DNA from 3 places in the Streptomyces sp. CA-181903 genome. Region 3 is predicted to be linked to each of the others. Evidence: riboswitches for the same ligand, from Rfam matches in the RefSeq annotation. Region 3 holds a riboswitch; each other region holds the start of a gene.
The links. Region 3 has a riboswitch for cyclic di-AMP ahead of ACQEVS_RS13710 (transglycosylase family protein). Riboswitches for the same ligand answer to the same signal wherever they lie in the genome.
Positions count from the first base shown of each region.

Region 1: linked by a shared signal. The riboswitch ahead of ACQEVS_RS02775 (C40 family peptidase) and the one ahead of ACQEVS_RS13710 (transglycosylase family protein) in region 3 are both predicted to bind cyclic di-AMP.
Region 2: linked by a shared signal. The riboswitch ahead of ACQEVS_RS25380 (M23 family metallopeptidase) and the one ahead of ACQEVS_RS13710 (transglycosylase family protein) in region 3 are both predicted to bind cyclic di-AMP.

Region 1 covers NZ_JBNJLY010000001.1:614,143-620,185, forward strand. Annotated here, with positions in the region: gene ACQEVS_RS02755 (pentapeptide repeat-containing protein) at 20-688, opposite strand; gene ACQEVS_RS02760 (hypothetical protein) at 736-1,272, opposite strand; gene ACQEVS_RS02765 (YchJ family protein) at 1,516-1,911, shown strand; gene ACQEVS_RS02770 (GNAT family N-acetyltransferase) at 1,893-2,408, opposite strand; gene ACQEVS_RS02775 (C40 family peptidase) at 2,548-3,021, opposite strand; cyclic di-AMP (ydaO/yuaA leader) riboswitch at 3,029-3,179, opposite strand; gene ACQEVS_RS02780 (endo alpha-1,4 polygalactosaminidase) at 3,360-4,310, opposite strand; gene ACQEVS_RS02785 (hypothetical protein) at 4,316-4,549, opposite strand; gene ACQEVS_RS02790 (spherulation-specific family 4 protein) at 4,519-5,187, opposite strand; gene ACQEVS_RS02795 (NAD-dependent epimerase/dehydratase family protein) at 5,184-6,043, opposite strand, start outside.
Region 2 covers NZ_JBNJLY010000001.1:5,670,504-5,676,546, forward strand. Annotated here, with positions in the region: gene ACQEVS_RS25365 (DNA gyrase/topoisomerase IV subunit A) at 1-613, opposite strand, end outside; gene ACQEVS_RS25370 (M16 family metallopeptidase) at 876-2,267, shown strand; partial or broken gene ACQEVS_RS25375 (M16 family metallopeptidase) at 2,312-3,678, shown strand; cyclic di-AMP (ydaO/yuaA leader) riboswitch at 3,903-4,058, shown strand; gene ACQEVS_RS25380 (M23 family metallopeptidase) at 4,073-4,882, shown strand; gene ACQEVS_RS25385 (GntR family transcriptional regulator) at 5,222-5,896, shown strand.
Region 3 covers NZ_JBNJLY010000001.1:3,072,871-3,078,913, reverse strand. Annotated here, with positions in the region: gene ACQEVS_RS13720 (cytochrome P450 family protein) at 226-1,524, shown strand; gene ACQEVS_RS13715 (transglycosylase family protein) at 1,724-2,839, shown strand; cyclic di-AMP (ydaO/yuaA leader) riboswitch at 3,100-3,279, shown strand; gene ACQEVS_RS13710 (transglycosylase family protein) at 3,284-4,024, shown strand; gene eno (phosphopyruvate hydratase) at 4,712-5,995, shown strand.

The DNA.
Region 1 (6,043 bases), 2.5 Mb from region 3:
CGGCGGGGAGGTGGCCGGATCAGTCGTCTCGGTCGTCTTCCACGATGAGGCCGATGTGCCCGGCGAGGGCCGGGGCCAGATCGAAGAGCTGCGGTGTGCTGATCGTCGCGCCGCCCAGGTCGCCGAGCCCGGCGGCGATGCCCAGGGCGGTGGCGTCGCGCAGATCGACCTTGGTCGGCCGGGCCCGCTCGAACCGGGCGCGCTCCAGGGTGGAGCCGGGGAAACGGACGTCGGTCAGCGCCGCCCCGCCGAAGTCCACGTCCCGCAGCAGGCAGTCGACGAACACCACCTCCCGCAGGGTGGCCCCGCGCAGGTTGACCGAGTCGAGCTTGCACTGGTGGAAGACGACGCGGCGCAGCTCGGCGTCGTGGGCCTCGACGCCGGCCAGGACGCCGGCGGTGAACTCGGCGTCCAGCCACGTGGTGTCGGCCAGTTCGGTGCCGACCACGCGGACGCCGTGCAGCCACACGTCGTCGAACCGGGAGCGCCGGAAGCTGCCGCGCTCGAAGACCGCCGAGGAGAACGCCGACTCGCTGAAGAGGGAGCGGCCGCCCTCCGCGTCCTCGAGGACGGAACCGTCGAAGTGGACGCTCTCGTATGCTCCGGGCCGTTCCATCGGGCCCGTGAAGGGCTCCAGGCGGTGGGCGTAGGGCAGTTCGGCCAGCTCTCGGGGGGCGGGGATGCGCATGCGCCGCACACTACGCGGTACGGCTCGGCCGCACGCTCGCGGGCCGGCTACGCCGCGGGGGCCGCCGCGGCGGGGGCGCCGAGCGCCTGCAGCACGACGCCGAGGAGCTGCTGGAGGTCGCCCAGGAGCTTGCTCACGTCGGCGGCGACTCCGAGGACGTTGGCCGCGGCCAGGTCCATGAGGAGCTGGTTGAGGTCCTTGACGAGCTGGTCCACCACCTTCTGGACGTCCGCGACCAGGTCCCGCTGGGCGGTGCCCGGCTGACCGGACTGGGGCTGCGGGACGTGTGCCTTGACGGAGGCGCGCAGCCGCGCGGCCTGCTCCGTGAGCTGCCGCTGCATCTCCCGCAGCTTGGTGAGGTCCGGCTTGGCCGCCTGGGCCTCCTTGCCGATCCGGGCGCCCAGCGAGAGGATGTCGCCCAGGCTTCCGACCGTGGTCAGCCGGTCGGCGGTGTCCGAGGCGGGCACCGCCTCCGCCGCCGGGCGCTCCGGCGCCGGGTCCGCCGCGAGGGCCGGCCCGGCGACGGCCAGGACCAGCGAGCAGCAGGCCGCTAGGGCGGTGGTGGTCGTTCTGCTGATGCGCATGCGGGAAACTCCCTCCAGGAACGTCCCTCATGGGACGAGGCCCACGGTGTGCCGCGGCGCGGTGCCTCGCAACTGCTCGGCGGGGCGGTGGCGGGTCGTTCCGTGGCGGCCCGCGCTGCCTCCGACCTGGCCTTTCGCTGTGCGCGGCCGTTTTTGTCGGGGCCGGTGGGCCGTTCGGCCGGTAGAGTGCCCCGGTCCCTCCCCCAGAGGGGGACCGGGGCCCCCACAGGGCACAATCATCACGTGCCCCGAAACACCATCACCCCCACCACCCCCTGCCCCTGCGGCCTCGAAGCCGCCTACGGCGACTGCTGCGGCGCCTTCCACGCAGGCGCGAAGCAAGCCCCCACGGCCGAGCGCCTCATGCGCTCCCGCTACAGCGCCTTCGCCGTGGGCGACGCCGCGTATCTCCTCCGCACCTGGCACTCCACCACCCGCCCGCCGTCCCTGGACCTCGACCCGAAGGTCCGCTGGACGGGTCTGGAGATCCTGGCGACCTCGGCAGGCACCGCGTTCCATCAGGAGGGCACCGTGGAGTTCCGCGCCCACTGCGTGGTGCGGGGGCGCGAGGACGCGCAGCACGAGCTGAGCCGCTTCGTCCGGGAGAACGGCGCCTGGGTCTATGTGGACGCCGTCTGAAGACGCTCCGGCTCCCAGTCGGTCTCGTAGAACCTCACCCGCTCGTCCTCCCCCACGAGCCGCATCCCCGCCGCCGTCATGACGCGGTGGGACGGAACGTTGTCGTGGTCGGCGTCGCCCTTCACCCGGCGGACGCCCCGGGCCCGCGCCGACTCCAGGGCCGCGCGCAGCGCTTCGGAGGCGTACCCCTTGCCGCGCTCGGCGAGCAACAGCCCGTAGCCGACGGTCACGGCCCCGTCCCCGTCGGCGGGCCCGTGGAAGTCCAGCCCGCCGACGACCCGCCCGTCCTCCCGGCGCCGTATCTCATAGGCCCCCGGATGCCGCCCGGGCCCCTCCCGTTCCGCCGTCAGAAACCGGAGCGCGGCCCGTACGTCGTCGTCCTCCGGATACCCGGGCACCCAGTGCGGCAGCCGCTCCGGCTCCTCGGCGGCGATGTTCTCCGCCTCGGCGACGGTGAGGCGGTGCAGGATGAGCCGGGTCGTCACAAGATCGTCCATGGCCCGATGGATACCAGCGGCCGTGTGGGCCCGCACTGGATTTCAGAGGACGGGCCGGCGTCGCCGATGGGGCGCCGGCCCGGTGGGGCGTCAGGTGTCCGACATCAGGCAGCCGGTGCCGGACACCGAGCGTCACGCGTCAGCGGACGCGGCCGTACCAGACGCTGTTGGTCCAGATCTTCTCCAGGCGGACCTTCTTGCCCGTGCCGGGAGCGTGCCAGATCTTGTTTCCGCCCGCGTAGATGCCCACGTGGTAGACGTTGCTGCCGGAGTGGAAGAACACCAGGTCACCGACGGAGCGCGAGCCGCGGGAGATGTGCCGGGTGGCGTTGTACTGGTCGGCGGCGACGCGGGGGAGCTTCTTGCCGGCCTTCTTGAACGAGTAGAGCGTCAGGCCCGAGCAGTCGAAGCGGTTCGGGCCGGTGGCGCCCCACTGGTACGGGGAGCCGCTCTTGGACGCCGCGACGTTGACGGCCTTGGAGCCCGGGGTGGCCGCCTGGGCTTCCCCGGTCATGCCGGGGAGCAGGACGGACGCCGCGACGGTGGCGGCGGTGAGGGCCGATGCGGTTCCGGCCCGGGAGATGAGCGCGGGTATGCGAGGCAGCGCAGACATGCCGAGTAAGCCCTTCGTCATCCGCCTGCGAAAGATGACCTGTCGGGTTCGGGCTGACAAAGTTGCCCGGCCACCATGTGGCTTCACCCCTAGGACCACCGCCATCGTGGTCCGTCTTGCCTGGGTCTCCCGCTCCTGCCGATCCGCGTGTATCCGGTCCGCACCCGGAGCGGCGGCAGGACTCGGCGTCCGCCCGGGTGGCCCGCCTCTGTGACGGGTTCTTGGTTGTTCGGTGGATGATCCTGCACCATCCACCGGCGAAATCCGGTGTCGAAACGGCCGTCTGTGAGGTTCTTCACGCCGGCCGGAGGGTTTCGTTCCGGCGGCTTGACCCCCTCTCAGCAGGGACGACGCCAGGAATTGAGACCGAGTTTCTTCTGCATGGAACTGAGCCCCAGATCCTTGGTCCGGCCGCAGAACTCCCCCGGATCCAGCTTGTATTCGACGTGGAACACGGCCTTGCCGCGCTTCACGAAAGGCGACAGTTTGTCGCATTCGCCGAACTCGGCGCACTGTTCGTTCACGGCGAAGTCGAAGTCTCCGACGAGCTCCGGGATCTGGTCGAGGTCGTTCTTGAGGCCGACGGACATCCCGCGGTCGTGGGCGAGCCGCGCGACGAGGCGGTTGAACGCCAATTGGTGGGCCGCGGTGAGGGGGAAGCCCGTCTCGTTGCGGAACCCCTCGGTCAGGTCCGGCTCGACGGCGTCGAAGCCCTTCTTCCGGCACATGTCGAAACGTTCCGCCATGATGGGTTCGAGGACGTCCAGCCGCCGGATGTCGAGCCACTTCTCGCCCTTCCAGCCGTCGTTGTCCGCGCCGAGCACCGCATCCGGGAACTGCTTCGCGTCGGGCCGCCAGTCCTCGTACGCGCCGACGTTGACGTAGCAGACGACCTTGCGTCCGTCGGCGTGCAGGCGCGCCACGGTGGCCGCGTCGTTCTCGAAGCCGTCGATGTCGTAGACGGGGACGTCCACCGAGGTGTCGACCTTCCCGTCGAGCTGCCACTGCCAGCGGGTGCCGGGGCGCGGCTGCCAGCGCGCCGTCCGGCCGGCGGGCTTCCCGGACGACGGGGAGCCGGATCCCGGCGCGGACGGGCCGGCGGACGGCGTGTCCCCGGACGGCGCCGGGCTCGTGCCGTGCCGGGGCTTCGCGGGCGCCGTGTCCCGGTGGCCGGGCCGGGGTTGCGCCGACGCGCCGGGTTTGCCGTCCCGCTCCGGCCCGTCGGCCTGGTCCGCGTCGTCCGCGCCCGACCCCGAGCCGGAGCAGCCGGCGGCGACGAGCAGGGCCACGGCCGTCAGCGCCCCGACGCCCAGGGCCCGGCGGCCCCGCGTCGCCGGGAGCCGGCCGGTCTCGGACGCTCGCCGTCCGGACGTTCACTCTTCGGGCGTTCACTTTTCGGACGCTCGGTCTTCAGGCGCTCGGCCTTCAGGCACCGGCTTTCCAGGCGTTCGCCCTTCAGGCGGCTTCTCAGGCGCCCGGTCTTCGGACGCGCGGCTTTCAGGCGCTCGGCGGTGGTGCGGTCTGCCATGGGTTCTCTCCTGTTCCCGGCACCGCGCAGTGCACTCCCGCGCCGCGCAGCCCGGCCGTGCGGGACACCAGACCGGCCCGCTCCTGGGGCACACCGTAGACCAAGTGGCAGAAGCGCGAGGGGAGATGGGACTTCGTCCAGTCGGGTACGCCGGCCGTCCGGTACGCCTCCCAGTCGCCCTCGAAGGTCACGAGCAGATCGGCGATCCGCGCGTACCCGGGGTCCGGGTGCGCACCGTGGTTGAACACGACCGTACGGCCGCCCAACGCCCGTGCGCAGGCGGCGAGTCGGCGGTAGCGGGAGAGGAAGCCGGGGGCCGTGGGCACCTGGTCGAGGAACACCCCGTCGACGCCGTACCAGCCGCGGTGCCGGCGGACGTCCGCCAGTACCGCGCGGAGCGGACGGCGTCCGTAGCCGGTGTCGACGTACCCCAGCACCGGGACCCCCGCGTCCCGGAGCCGGCCGGCGGCGGCGCGGAAGGCCGGGTCGGGCCGGCGCCCCGGGCCGTCGGCGGCGTTGAGCACCACGCCGCGCAGCGCGGGGGCGGCCCGCAGCAGGGCCGCCCACGCGCCGGGGTCCACCGCCGGGTGGACGTACAGCGGCACGAGCAGCCGCCGGTCCCCGGGCGGCGCCGTCACCGCGGCGCCCGCGCCGGCCGGAGCCGGGCGTCGGCCCACAGGTCGGCGAGGGTGGTGTCGAACGCGTACTCCGGCCGCCAGCCGAGGGCCCGTTCGGCGGCCGTGACGTCGGCCTGCTGCCAGGGCAGCGCCGCCGAGCGCGGCGAGCCGTCGCCGCCCTCGTCGACGCGCCCCCGGAACCCGGCGGCCCGCGCCAGCCCTTCGGCCACCTCCCGGGCCGTGTGCGCCGTCCCGCTGCCGATGTTGAGCACGCCGGTGACCGGCGCGGGGGCGGTGACGGCGAGCACGACCGCGCGGGCCACGTCGCGGGCGTCGACGAAGTCGCGGTGCGCGGAGAGGTCGCCGGTGCGGACGACGCCGTCGGGGCCGGCCTCCCGGATCCCCTCGGCGAGCCGGCCGGGGAGCGACGTGGGCGGCGAGCCGGGGCCGAGCGGGTTGAACACCCGCAGCACGAGCGCGTCCAGCCCGGACCCGGTGACCGCCAGGGTGCCCGCCAGCTTGGCGGCGCCGTAGAGGCCGAGCGGGGCGGTGGGGGCGGACTCGGTGAGCGAGCGGGCGCCGCCCCCCGCCCCGTACTCGGCGGCCGACCCCAGGTGCACCAGCCGGGCGGCGGGCGCGGCGAGCCGCAGCGCCTCGCAGAGCACCGCCGGGCCGCGCGCGTTGACGGCGGTCAGGGCGGTGGCGCCGCCGCCGGTGACCCCGGCGCAGTTGACGACGGCGTCGGGGGCCGCGCCGCGCAGGGCGACGGCCAGGTCGGCGGGGTCGGCGCCGGCCAGGTCGCAGGGGAGGGCGGCGCCCGGCGACCGGCCGCCGTCGAGCACCCGCGCGCCGGGGAGGGCGCGCAGCCGCTCGGCGG
Region 2 (6,043 bases), 2.6 Mb from region 3:
CGGCGGCGATCACCTCGCCCAGGTTGTGCGGCGGCATGTTCGTCGCCATGCCGACCGCGATGCCCGTGGCGCCGTTGACCAGCAGGTTCGGATAGGCGGCCGGCAGGGCGGCCGGCTCCTGCTCGCTGCCGTCGTAGTTGGCCGCGAAGTCGACCGTGTCCTCGTCGATCGACTCGGTCATCAGCGAGGTCGCGGACGCCATCCGGGCCTCGGTGTACCGCATGGCGGCCGGCGGGTCGTCGTTGCCCAGCGAACCGAAGTTGCCGTGCCCGTCGACCAGCGGCACGCGCATGGAGAACGGCTGCGCCATGCGTACCAGCGCGTCGTAGATGGAGGCGTCACCGTGCGGGTGCAGCTTGCCCATCACCTCGCCGACCACGCGCGCGCACTTCACGTAGCCGCGCTCCGGCCGGAGGCCCATCTCGTTCATCTGGAAGAGGATGCGGCGCTGCACCGGCTTCAGGCCGTCGCGGGCGTCGGGCAGGGCGCGGGAGTAGATGACGGAGTAGGCGTACTCGAGGAAGGAGCCCTGCATCTCGTCGACGACGTCGATGTCGAGGATGCGCTCCTCGAACTCTTCCGGCGGCGGGGTCTTCGTGCTGCGGCGGGCCATCGCGGCTGCGGCTCCTTCGGTCGATTGCCGGGGGCGGACTGACGCCGACCATTGTGGACCTCCCCACTGACAACGCCGACCGCGACCCGTCCGCGGCGTCCGCGTCGTCCGTGGGGAGGCCCCGGGAACTTCGCCGGATGTCGGTGCGCTTGCATACAGTGACAGCAGTGTTCATCACGCGAGTCGTCGCGGGCGCCGCGGGCGGGTAACGGCGGCGCGGGATGCAGCGAGATATCGAGCGATCGAAGGGACGTACATGCCCATGGGTCACACGGCCGCGCAACAGGCCGGCACCGGCGGCCTGACAGCGACCGAGCACCGCCTGGCCAACGGCTTGCGAGTGGTGCTCTCGGAGGACCACCTGACCCCGGTCGCGGCAGTCTGCCTCTGGTACGACGTCGGCTCGCGCCACGAGGTCAAGGGCCGCACCGGCCTCGCCCACCTCTTCGAGCACCTGATGTTCCAGGGCTCGGCGCAGGTGAAGGGCAACGGCCATTTCGAGCTGGTGCAGGGCGCCGGCGGCTCGCTCAACGGCACCACCAGCTTCGAGCGGACCAACTACTTCGAGACCATGCCCGCCCACCAGCTGGAGCTGGCGCTGTGGCTGGAAGCCGACCGGATGGGCTCGCTGCTCACCGCGCTCGACGACGAGTCCATGGAGAACCAGCGCGACGTCGTCAAGAACGAGCGCCGCCAGCGGTACGACAACGTGCCCTACGGCACCGCGTTCGAGCGGCTGACGGCGATGGTCTACCCCGAGGGCCACCCCTACCACCACACGCCCATCGGCTCGATGGCCGACCTGGACGCCACCTCCCTGGAGGACGCGCGGGAGTTCTTCCGCACGTACTACGCGCCCGGCAACGCCGTCCTCGCCGTGGTCGGCGACATCGACCCCGAGCAGACGCTGGCCTGGATCGAGAAGTACTTCGGGTCCATCCCCGCCCACGACCGCAAGCAGCCGCCGCGCGACGGCGCCCTGCCCGACGTCGTCGGCGAGCAGCTCCGCCAGGTGGTCCGCGAGGAGGTGCCCTCGCGGGCCCTGATGGCCGCCTACCGGCTCCCGCACGACGGCACCCGGGAGGCGGACGCCGCCGACCTGGCGCTGACCGTCCTCGGCGGCGGCGAGTCCTCCCGGCTGCACAACCGCCTGGTCCGGCACGACCGCACCGCCGTCGCGGCGGGCTTCGGCATGCTGCGCCTGGCGGGCGCCCCCTCGCTGGGCTGGCTGGACGTCAAGGCGTCCGCCGGTGCCGAGGTCGCCGACATCGAGGCGGCCGTCGACGAGGAGCTGGCCCGCTTCGCCCTGGAGGGGCCCACCGCCCAGGAGATGGAGCGCGCCCAGGCCCAGCTGGAGCGCGAATGGCTCGACCGGCTGGCCACGGTCAGCGGACGCGCGGACGAACTCTGCCGTTTCGCCGTCCTGTTCGGCGACCCGCAGCTCGCCCTCACCGCGGTCGAGCGGGTCCTGAAGGTCACACCGGAGGAGGTGCGGGCCGTCGCCCAGGCGCGGCTGCGCCCCGACAACCGCGCGGTGCTCGTCTACGAGCCGACCGGGCCCCAGACCGCGGGCGCCGACGAGGCCGACGTCATCGACGGTGCCGTCGCGCAGGAAGCCGACGCCAACGCACAGGAACAGGAGACGGCCCAGTGAGCGAAGCCGCAGTCGTGGGCGCCACCGGCACCGCCGAACCCACCATGCAGTTCCACCCGCGGCCCCGGCCGGGCACGGCCACCCCGTGGAACTTCCCGGCCCCGGCCGTGACCGGCTGCCCAACGGCCTGACCGTGCTGCGCTGCCACCGCCCCGGCCAGCAGGTCGTCGCCGTCGAGGTCAGCCTCGCCGCGCCGCTGGAGGCCGAGCCGGCCGGGCTGGAGGGCGTGGCCACGATCATGGCCCGCGCCTTCTCCGAGGGCACGGACAAGCTCAGCGCCGAGGACTTCACGGCCGAACTGGAGCGCTGCGGCGCCACCCTGGACGCCCACGCCGACCACCCCGGCGTCCGGCTGTCCCTGGAGGTCCCGGCCTCCCGGCTGGCCAAGGCGCTGGGCCTGCTCGCCGACGCCCTGCGCGCCCCGGCCTTCCCGGACAACGAGGTCGAGCGCCTCGTCCGCAACCGCCTGGACGAGATCCCGCACGAGCTCGCCAACCCGGCCCGCCGGGCGGCCATGGCGCTCTCCGCCGAGCTCTTCCCGGCCGGCTCGCGGATGTCCCGGCCCCGGCAGGGCACCGAGGAGACCGTCGAGCGCATCGACGCCGCCTCCGTCCGGGCCTTCTACGAGGCACACGTCCGCCCGGCCACCGCCACCGCCGTGATCGTGGGCGACCTGACCGGCGTCGACCTCGACGAGGCCCTGGCCGACACCCTCGGCGCCTGGACGGGCTCCCCGGCCGAGCCCCGGCCCGTCCCGCCCGTCTCCGCCGACGACACCGGCCGCGTGGTCATCGTGGACCGCCCCGGCGCCGTCCAGACGCAGCTGCTCATCGGCCGCGTCGGCGCCGACCGGCACGACAGCGTCTGGCCCGCCCAGGTGCTCGGCACGTACTGCCTTGGCGGCACGCTCACCTCCCGCCTGGACCGCGTGCTGCGCGAGGAGAAGGGCTACACCTACGGCGTCCGCTCGTTCGGCCAGGTGCTGCGCTCCGCCCCCGACGGCACCGGGATCGCGATGCTCGCCATCAGCGGCTCCGTGGACACCCCCAACACCGGTCCCGCGCTGGCGGATCTGTGGAAGGTGCTGCGCACCCTCGCCGCCGAGGGGCTGACGGACGCCGAACGCGATGTCGCCGTGCAGAACCTGGTGGGCGTCGCACCGCTCAAGTACGAGACGGCGGCGGCCGTCGCGGGCACGCTGGCCGACCAGGTCGAGCAGTACCTCCCGGACGACTTCCAGGCGCGGATGTACGAACGCCTCACGGAGACCGGGACGGTGGAGGCCACCGCGGCCGTCGTGAACGCCTTCCCGGCCGACCGCCTGGTCACCGTGCTGGTCGGGGACGCCGCGGAGATCGCGGAGCCCGTCCGGGCGCTCGGCATCGGCGAGGTGACGGTCGTTTCGGCCTGACGGGAGCTCAAGCCTCCGCGTGCGCCCCGGCGCACGCGCGAGGGCGGAGAGGCGCGTGGTTCCTTCGGGGGCCACGCGCCTCCGTTATGCCCGATTTATAGGAGCGGTTGCATCGTTCTCGTGTGGCGTGCGTCACTAAAACGGGGTTCCGTTTGCCGTTCGAATCTGACGGCGATTAGCTTCAGGGCGGCAGTCCGTCGGATCGGAGCCGCAACCGCGGCCCCGGGCAGCCATCGCCGAGTCCCCGTACGGCGCGAGCCAGGGGAGCCGGGGAACCACATGTTCCCTGGGGTGAATCGGGTCCCTCTCCGGAGGGAGCCGTAGGAGACCTTCCTGCTCCGAACCCGTCAGCTAACCCGGTAGGCGAGAAGGAAGGAAAGGAACAGCCGCAACCATGGCGTTCACCCGTGCCACCGGGAAGCACCGTCGTCCGAGCCGTGCCGTGCGAGTCGGCGCCAACGTCGCCGGCATAGCCACCCTGAGCGCCGCGGGCGTCGTCGCCGGTGTCGCCGCCCCGGCCTTCGCCGCCTCCTCTCCCGACGACGCTCCCCGCGCGCAGGACACCGGCCTCACCCAGGCCGTCGTCATCTCCGACCACCTGGCGCACAGCGTCGACGAGCAGGCGCAGATGCAGCGCGGCGTGGCCGAGCAGGACGCCGCCACCCAGAAGGCCGAGGACGCGGCCAGGGCGCAGGCCGCCCTGGTCAAGAAGCGCGCCGACGAGGCCAAGCGCAAGGCCGACGCCGAGCGTGCCGAGAAGGAGCGCGCGGCCCGTGAAGAGGAGCGCAAGCGCCTCAACACCTTCGTGATGCCGATCACCGGCTCCTTCGTCTCCACCCAGTACCACGCCTCCAGCGGCCTGTGGTCCTCCGGCAGCCACACCGGCGTCGACTTCCACGCCGACGAGGGCACCAGCGTCCACGCCGTGGGTGCCGGCACCGTCGTCGAGGCCGGCTTCGGCGGCGCCTACGGCAACAACATCGTCATCAAGCACAACGACGGCACGTACACCCAGTACGGCCACCTCTCGTCGATCGGCGTCAGCGTCGGCCAGACCGTCACCCCCGGCCAGCAGATCGGCCTCTCCGGCTCCACCGGCAACGTCACCGGCCCGCACCTGCACTTCGAGGCCCGCACGGCGCCCACCTACGGCTCGGACATCGACCCGGTCGCGTACCTGCGCGCGCACGGCGTCGCCATCTGACCGCGGCCGTCCCCTTCCTTCCGCCGAGCCCCGCCCGGACCACGCGTCCCCGGCGGGGCTTTCGGCCGTCCGGAGGTGGAAGGCTTTTCCCGTTCTCTCGGCTTGTCCCCGCTCGCTCCGCTTGGCCAAATCATTTCCATGGCCTTCCGGTGGCCATCGGAAATCGCGGGGGGTTGCCATAGAGTCGAGCGAATCCTGAAGAAGCGTCCCCCGCCCGCGAACCGTCGCTTATGCGCGATGCCGCGCCGGGGTCGATCCGGAGGTTCGTCCAATGCGGGGACGTTTGTGAACGGCGGGACCGAAGCGGTTCCCGACAGCCGCCGTGTTTCCGCGCAGGCGGTGTGCACGGCCATTCGCGACGACATCGTCTCCGGCGCCTTCCCGCCCGGCAGCCGGCTCATCGAGGAATTGCTCGCCCGCCGGTACGGGGTCTCGCGCGTCCCGGTGCGGGAGGCGCTGCGCACCCTGGCCTCCGAGGGCTTCGTGACCACGCGCCGGCACGCGGGCGCCTGTGTCGCCGAGCCGACCGAGCAGGAGGCGGCCGACCTGCTGGAGGTGCGGGCGCTGCTGGAGCCGCTGGGGGCCGCCCGGGCCGCTCAGCGGCGGACCGAGGCGCATCTGAAGGTGCTGCGCGGACTGGTCCGGCTGGGCCGGGAGCGCGCCCGCGCGGGGCAGCCGGGCGAGCTGTGCCCGCTGGGCGACTGGTTCGACGAGACGCTCGCCCAGGCGTCCGGCAGTCCGAGCCTGGCCGCGCTGCTCACCCAGGTGCGGCGCAAGATCGCCTGGATGTACGCGCCCGAGCCGCCGGCCCGGCCCGTGGAGACCTGGGAGACGCACGCGGCACTGGTCGACGCGGTGGTCAGGAGGGACGCGGGACGCGCCCGGGAGATCGCCGCCGGACGGGTCGGGCGGGCACCCGGGGAATTCCGGTTCCGGCGGGCGGTGCCGGCTTCTTCCGTGCCCCCGGCCGTCGTTCGGAAACGCGCCGTTCACACGGCGGGCGCCGGAATGTGACGGCCTTCCGGCATTCCGGGGCCGATGAATAATTCACCGATGCGGAACGCCCGGTGCTTTCCGGCCGGAATGAGCGCGCGGGACGAAACGCGCGAGCGGGGCCGCGGGGGCCGGGTTCACCGGCCGCCACGGCCCCGCTCGCGCCCC
Region 3 (6,043 bases):
AGCCGGGGGCGGCCACCACTGGAACGGCGGGGGCAGCCACCATCAAACGGCCACCACTAAGCCACCTCCACCGAACGGCCACCACCCAACCGCCTCCGCCAAACGGTCATCGCCAAACGGTCACCGCCAACGGCCGCGGTCGGACGGTCGCGGTCGGTCGGCCATCGTGAAGAGCGAGCGGGCGGGGCCGCGACCCCGCCCCGCGCCCCCTAGTAGCGTCGGACCGTGCACGACAAAACCGACGACCACACCGCTCCCGCCGCGCCCGACGCCCCTGAGGGGCCCACGCCTCCCCTCTTCACCTGGGAGTTCGCGAGCGACCCCTACCCGGCGTACGCCTGGCTACGCGAGCACGCCCCCGTGCACCGGACCGCCCTGCCGAGCGGGGTGGAGGCGTGGCTGGTGACCCGGTACGCCGACGCGCGGCAGGCGCTGGCCGACCAGCGGTTGTCGAAGAACCCCGTGCACCACTCCGAGACCGCGCACGGCAAGGGCAAGGTGGGCATTCCGGGCGAGCGGAGTGCCAACCTCATGACGCACCTGCTCAACATCGACCCCCCGGACCACACCCGCCTCCGGCGTCTGGTCTCCAAGGCGTTCACGCCCCGGCGCGTGGCGGAGTTCGCGCCCCGCGTGCAGGAGCTCACCGACCGGCTCATCGACGGGTTCGCGGGGCGTGGGGAGGCGGACCTCATCCACGAGTTCGCGTTCCCGCTCCCCATCTACGCCATCTGCGACATGCTCGGCGTCCCGCCGGAGGACCAGGACGACTTCCGGGACTGGGCCGGGATGATGATCCGGCACGGCGGCGGGCCGCGCGGCGGAGTGGCCCGTTCCGTGAAGCGGATGCGGACCTACCTCGCCGAGCTGATCCACCGCAAGCGCGAGGACCTCGGCGACGACCTGATCTCCGGGCTGATCAGGGCCAGTGACCACGGTGAGCACCTCACCGAGAACGAGGCCGCCGCCATGGCCTTCATCCTGCTCTTCGCCGGTTTCGAGACCACCGTCAACCTCATCGGCAACGGCACGTACGCGCTGCTGCGCAACCCCGGAGAGCGCGAGCGCCTGCAGCGCGCGCTGGCCGCCGGGGACGAGAGCCTGTTGGAGACCGGGGTGGAGGAGCTGCTGCGGTACGACGGTCCCGTGGAACTGGCCACCTGGCGGTTCGCCACCCAGGACCTGACGATCGGCGGCCGGCGGATCGCGGAGGGCGACCCCGTGCTCGTCGTCCTCGCGGCGGCCGACCGCGACCCGCAACGGTTCGCCGAGCCCGACACCCTCGACCTCGCCCGCAGTGACAATCAGCACCTCGGGTACGGCCACGGCATCCACTACTGCCTCGGGGCGCCGTTGGCGCGACTGGAGGGCCGCACGGCGCTCGCGACACTGCTGCGACGCCTTCCCGACCTGCGGCTTTCCGCTGATCCGGCCGATCTCAGGTGGCGCGGCGGGCTCATCATGCGGGGCCTGCGGACGCTGCCCGTGGCCTTCTCTCCGGAGCCCGGACAGACGGGCACATGACTATACGTCAACTCGGCTTGACCGTCTCCCGGCGCCGATCACGGTGGGTTGTGGCGCCCGGGGGCCGTGGCTATCTTCTGCCGTCATATTCAGCAGCCACACGATCGGCAGCGGTCAGCAGCCGGTCGGCAGCCATATGAGAGGTGATCGCATGCTCTCCGGGAAAGGCCGACATCGTCGTCCCCGTCAACTGCCCGCCGTGGTCGTCGCTGCGGGCGTGGCGGGTGCCGGGATCGCCATGCCCCTGCTCGGCGCCACCACCGCCGACGCCGCCGACGCCCCCACCTGGGACCGCGTCGCCCAGTGCGAGAGCGGCGGCCTGTGGAGCGCGGACACGGGCAACGGGTTCTACGGCGGACTGCAGCTCACCACCGACATGTGGAAGCAGTACGGCGGAACGGAGTTCGCGCCGCGCCCCGACCAGGCCAGCCGGGCCCAGCAGATCGCCGTCGCCCAGCGGATCCTCGACGCCCGCGGCGCGTACGCCTGGCCCGCCTGCGCGGTGAAGTCCGACCTGGCCAAGGACGGCCGGGCGCCCGAGGTCAATCCCGGGATGTCGCACGACGCCGTCGAGGGGTCGTCGCACGTGCCGGCTTCCGGATCGTCCGGGACAAGTGCAACATCCGGGACGAGTGGAACGTCCGGGAAGTCCGACTCCGGCCGGTCGCGGGACGTGTCGTCCGACAAGGCCGGCGAGAAGGGCGACGGGACGTCCGGCGAGAAGCCGTCCGGGAAGACGTCGGACACGTCCGCCGGGAAGGACGCCGCCTCCGACCGGTCGACGACCGGTGGCAAGGGCGAGAAGGCCGGCGAACACGGCACCACCGGCAACTCCGGTACCGCCGACCCCTCCGGGAAGCCCGGGCAGCCGGAGAAGCCGTCCGGTGAGGACCGCGACACCTCCACCGGTTCCTCCGCCGGCGGCAAGCACCGCAAGCCGGACGGCGACGCCACGGGCGCCTCGAAGGACGGGCAGCGGTCCGACCGGGACGGCGGAGCGGACTCCGGAACGTCCGCCTCCGGTACGACCGATGAGCCCGTGCGCGCCGGCGCGGACGACACCGGGACGGGCAAGCACCGCGCGGAACCGTCCGGTTCGAGCGGCGAGCGCGCGTCGCGCGGCGCGGAGCGCGGGCGCGCGGACGCACCGTCCGTGCACGACTACACCGTGCGCCCTGGTGACAACCTGTCAGAGATCGCGGAACAGCATCGGGTCGAGGGTGGCTGGCATCGCGTGTACCAGGACAACAAAAAGGTCGTCGGGGGCGATCCGGACCTCATTCGCCCCGGTCAGCAGCTCGAACTGAAGAAGTAGCGGGGGAGTTCGCGTCGAATGTCCGTTCCGGATGAAAGTGAGACATGGGTCTCGTTGACATCCGCGCGGAGACGGCTCGTCAGAAACCCGTGAAGCCATTCCCACCTGCGGAAACAGTGAGTTCCCCGGGGTGGGTGGAGCAGGCGGTGGCTGAAAAGGAGGGTTTGAACCCGTCGGCCGTCTGTGCTTACCGTCTTCATCGCTCGCCATCGCGAGCACCACGGTCGTCACGCCGAATCCTGCCGGCGACCGGGGGAGTCGTCGCGCAAGCGCCGTAGGCAGGAGCGGGGGAACCACGGTAGGTCGCCGGAACGGTTCATCGGTCAACGACCGACGTACCGGAACGGCTTGGGGTGAAGCCTGGTGAGCGCAAGCCACCGGGCCGGGCAACTCACGCCCGAACCCGACAGCTCACCTCGTAGGCGCCGGTGAGGAAACCGAGTCATGTCCAAGGGCAAGCACCGTCGTCCGAACAAGGCCGTCCGCATCGCCACGCTCGCGGGTGTCACCGGCGCCGCAGTCGCCGCCCCGCTGATGATGGCCACGTCCGCCCACGCCGCCTCCGTGGATACCTGGGACCGCGTCGCCCAGTGCGAGTCCGGCGGCAACTGGTCGATCAACACCGGCAACGGCTACTACGGCGGTCTGCAGTTCTCGCAGTCCTCGTGGGCGGCCATGGGCGGCACCCAGTACGCGCCGCGTGCCGACCTCGCCAGCAAGGGCCAGCAGATCCTGGTCGCCGAGAAGCTGCTCGCGGCCCAGGGCCCCGGCGCCTGGGGCTGCGCCGGCGAGGGCGGCCTGACCCGCGGTGGCGGGTCCCCGTCGGTCGACGACTCCGGCTCCGGCAAGGTCGTCTCCAAGTCGGCCTCGGGCCAGCGTTCGACCGGCCAGAGCCACGCCGACCGCAGCGAGCGCAAGGCCGCGCCGAAGCACGCCGCTCCGCAGCAGGAGGCCGAGGAGGCCCCGGCCGCGCCGGCCGCCAAGCCGGCCACGCCGAAGCACGCCGCGCCGAAGACCGTCAAGATCGGCGACGGGAATTACGAGGTCAAGGAAGGCGACACCCTCGCCAAGATCGCCGAGGCCAAGAAGGTCAAGGGCGGCTGGGAGAAGCTCTACGACCGCAACAAGGACATCGTGGAGAGCGCCGACCTCATCTTCCCCGGCCAGAAGCTGCACCTCAGCTGAGGCTGAGAGGGCTTCCGGGGGCGTGAGCCGTACGCGGCCGCGCCCCTGGTCGTCCAGGCCCTGACCGGGGTTCCGCGGCCGGGCGGCCCGTACCGCCGCCCGTACCGCCGGCGTCCCCGGCGCGGCACCCGAACCACCGGCCCGGGTTCCCCTTCCCGGGCCGCAGCGGAACCGCCCCGCTTTGATGCGATCGATCCCCCCCGAGCCGCATCGGAGCGGGGCTTCGCCGTTCCCGGGTGTGAACTGTTGCGGGGTGGTGGGTGGGCGGGTTGTGGGGGCGGGCCGTTCCAGGGCTGAGCCCTCGGGTGCGCGAACGGCTTCGGAGCGTGAACCGCTCCCGTACGCGAACGGCTTCAGAGCGCGAACCGCTCCCGTACGCCCGCCGCTTCCGTGCGCCCGGCGGTCGCCCCGCGCGCCGGCCCCGCGCGCCGGCCCCGCGCGCCGGCTCCGCCCGTCCGGCCCCGTCGTCCGGTACCCGGCTCCCGTTTCCCAGCCCCCGCTTCCCGCTTCCCGCTTCCCGCGCCGGTTCCCCGTTGAGCGAACAGCTCGCCCATTCGTCCCTTGATCTCGGCGTTTGTGCCATTTTTCCGGCGGGGTGGCGCTCCGGGGGCAGGTGGACCCTCCGGCGCCCGTTAGGCTCGTGCTGCAGAACGCTGGAGTACCCAGACACACACGAAGGAGACCCTCGTGCCGTCCATCGACGTCGTCGTAGCTCGCGAGATCCTCGACTCGCGAGGCAACCCCACGGTCGAGGTCGAGGTCGGCCTCGACGACGGCTCCACCGGCCGCGCCGCCGTGCCGTCCGGCGCCTCGACCGGTGCCTTCGAGGCCATCGAGCTCCGTGACGGGGACAAGAACCGCTACCTGGGCAAGGGCGTCGAGAAGGCCGTGCTGGCCGTCATCGAGCAGATCGGCCCGGAGCTCGTCGGCTACGACGCCACCGAGCAGCGCCTGATCGACCAGGCCATGTTCGACCTGGACGCCACCGACAACAAGGGCTCCCTGGGCGCCAACGCCATCCTGGGCGTCTCCCTGGCCGTCGCGCACGCCGCCTCCGAGGCGTCGGACCTCCCCCTCTTCCGCTACCTCGGCGGCCCGAACGCGCACCTGCTGCCCGTTCCGATGATGAACATCCTGAACGGCGGCTCGCACGCCGACTCCAACGTGGACATCCAGGAGTTCATGATCGCGCCGATCGGCGCCGAGTCCTTCTCCGAGGCGCTGCGCTGGGGCACCGAGGTCTACCACACCCTCAAGGCCGTGCTGAAGGCCAAGGGCCTCTCCACCGGCCTGGGCGACGAGGGCGGCTTCGCCCCGAACCTCGGCTCCAACCGCGAGGCCCTGGACCTCATCCTCGAGGCCATCAAGCAGGCCGGCTACACCCCCGGCCAGGACATCGCGCTCGCGCTCGACGTCGCCGCGTCCGAGTTCTACAAGGACGGCGTCTACACCTTCGAGGGCAAGAGCCGTACCGCCGCCGAGATGACCGACTACTACGCCGAGCTCGTCGACGCGTACCCGCTGGTCTCCATCGAGGACCCGCTGTTCGAGGACGACTGGGACGGCTGGAAGACCATCACCGAGCGCCTCGGCGACGCGGTCCAGCTCGTCGGTGACGACCTGTTCGTCACCAACCCGGAGCGCCTCGCGCGCGGCATCGAGGAGGGCGCCGCCAACGCCCTGCTGGTCAAGGTCAACCAGATCGGTTCGCTGACCGAGACCCTGGACGCCGTCGAGCTGGCCCAGCGCAGCGGCTTCAAGTGCATGATGTCCCACCGCTCCGGCGAGACCGAGGACGTCACCATCGCCGACCTGGCCGTCGCCACCAACTGCGGCCAGATCAAGACCGGTGCCCCGGCCCGCTCCGAGCGCGTCGCCAAGTACAACCAGCTGCTGCGCATCGAGGAGATCCTCGACGACGCCGCGGTGTACGCCGGCCGCAGCGCGTTCCCGCGCTTCCGCCAGGGCTGAGCCACACCTGGCAGTGCGCGTACGAGGCTGACAAAGCCTCACGCCTCA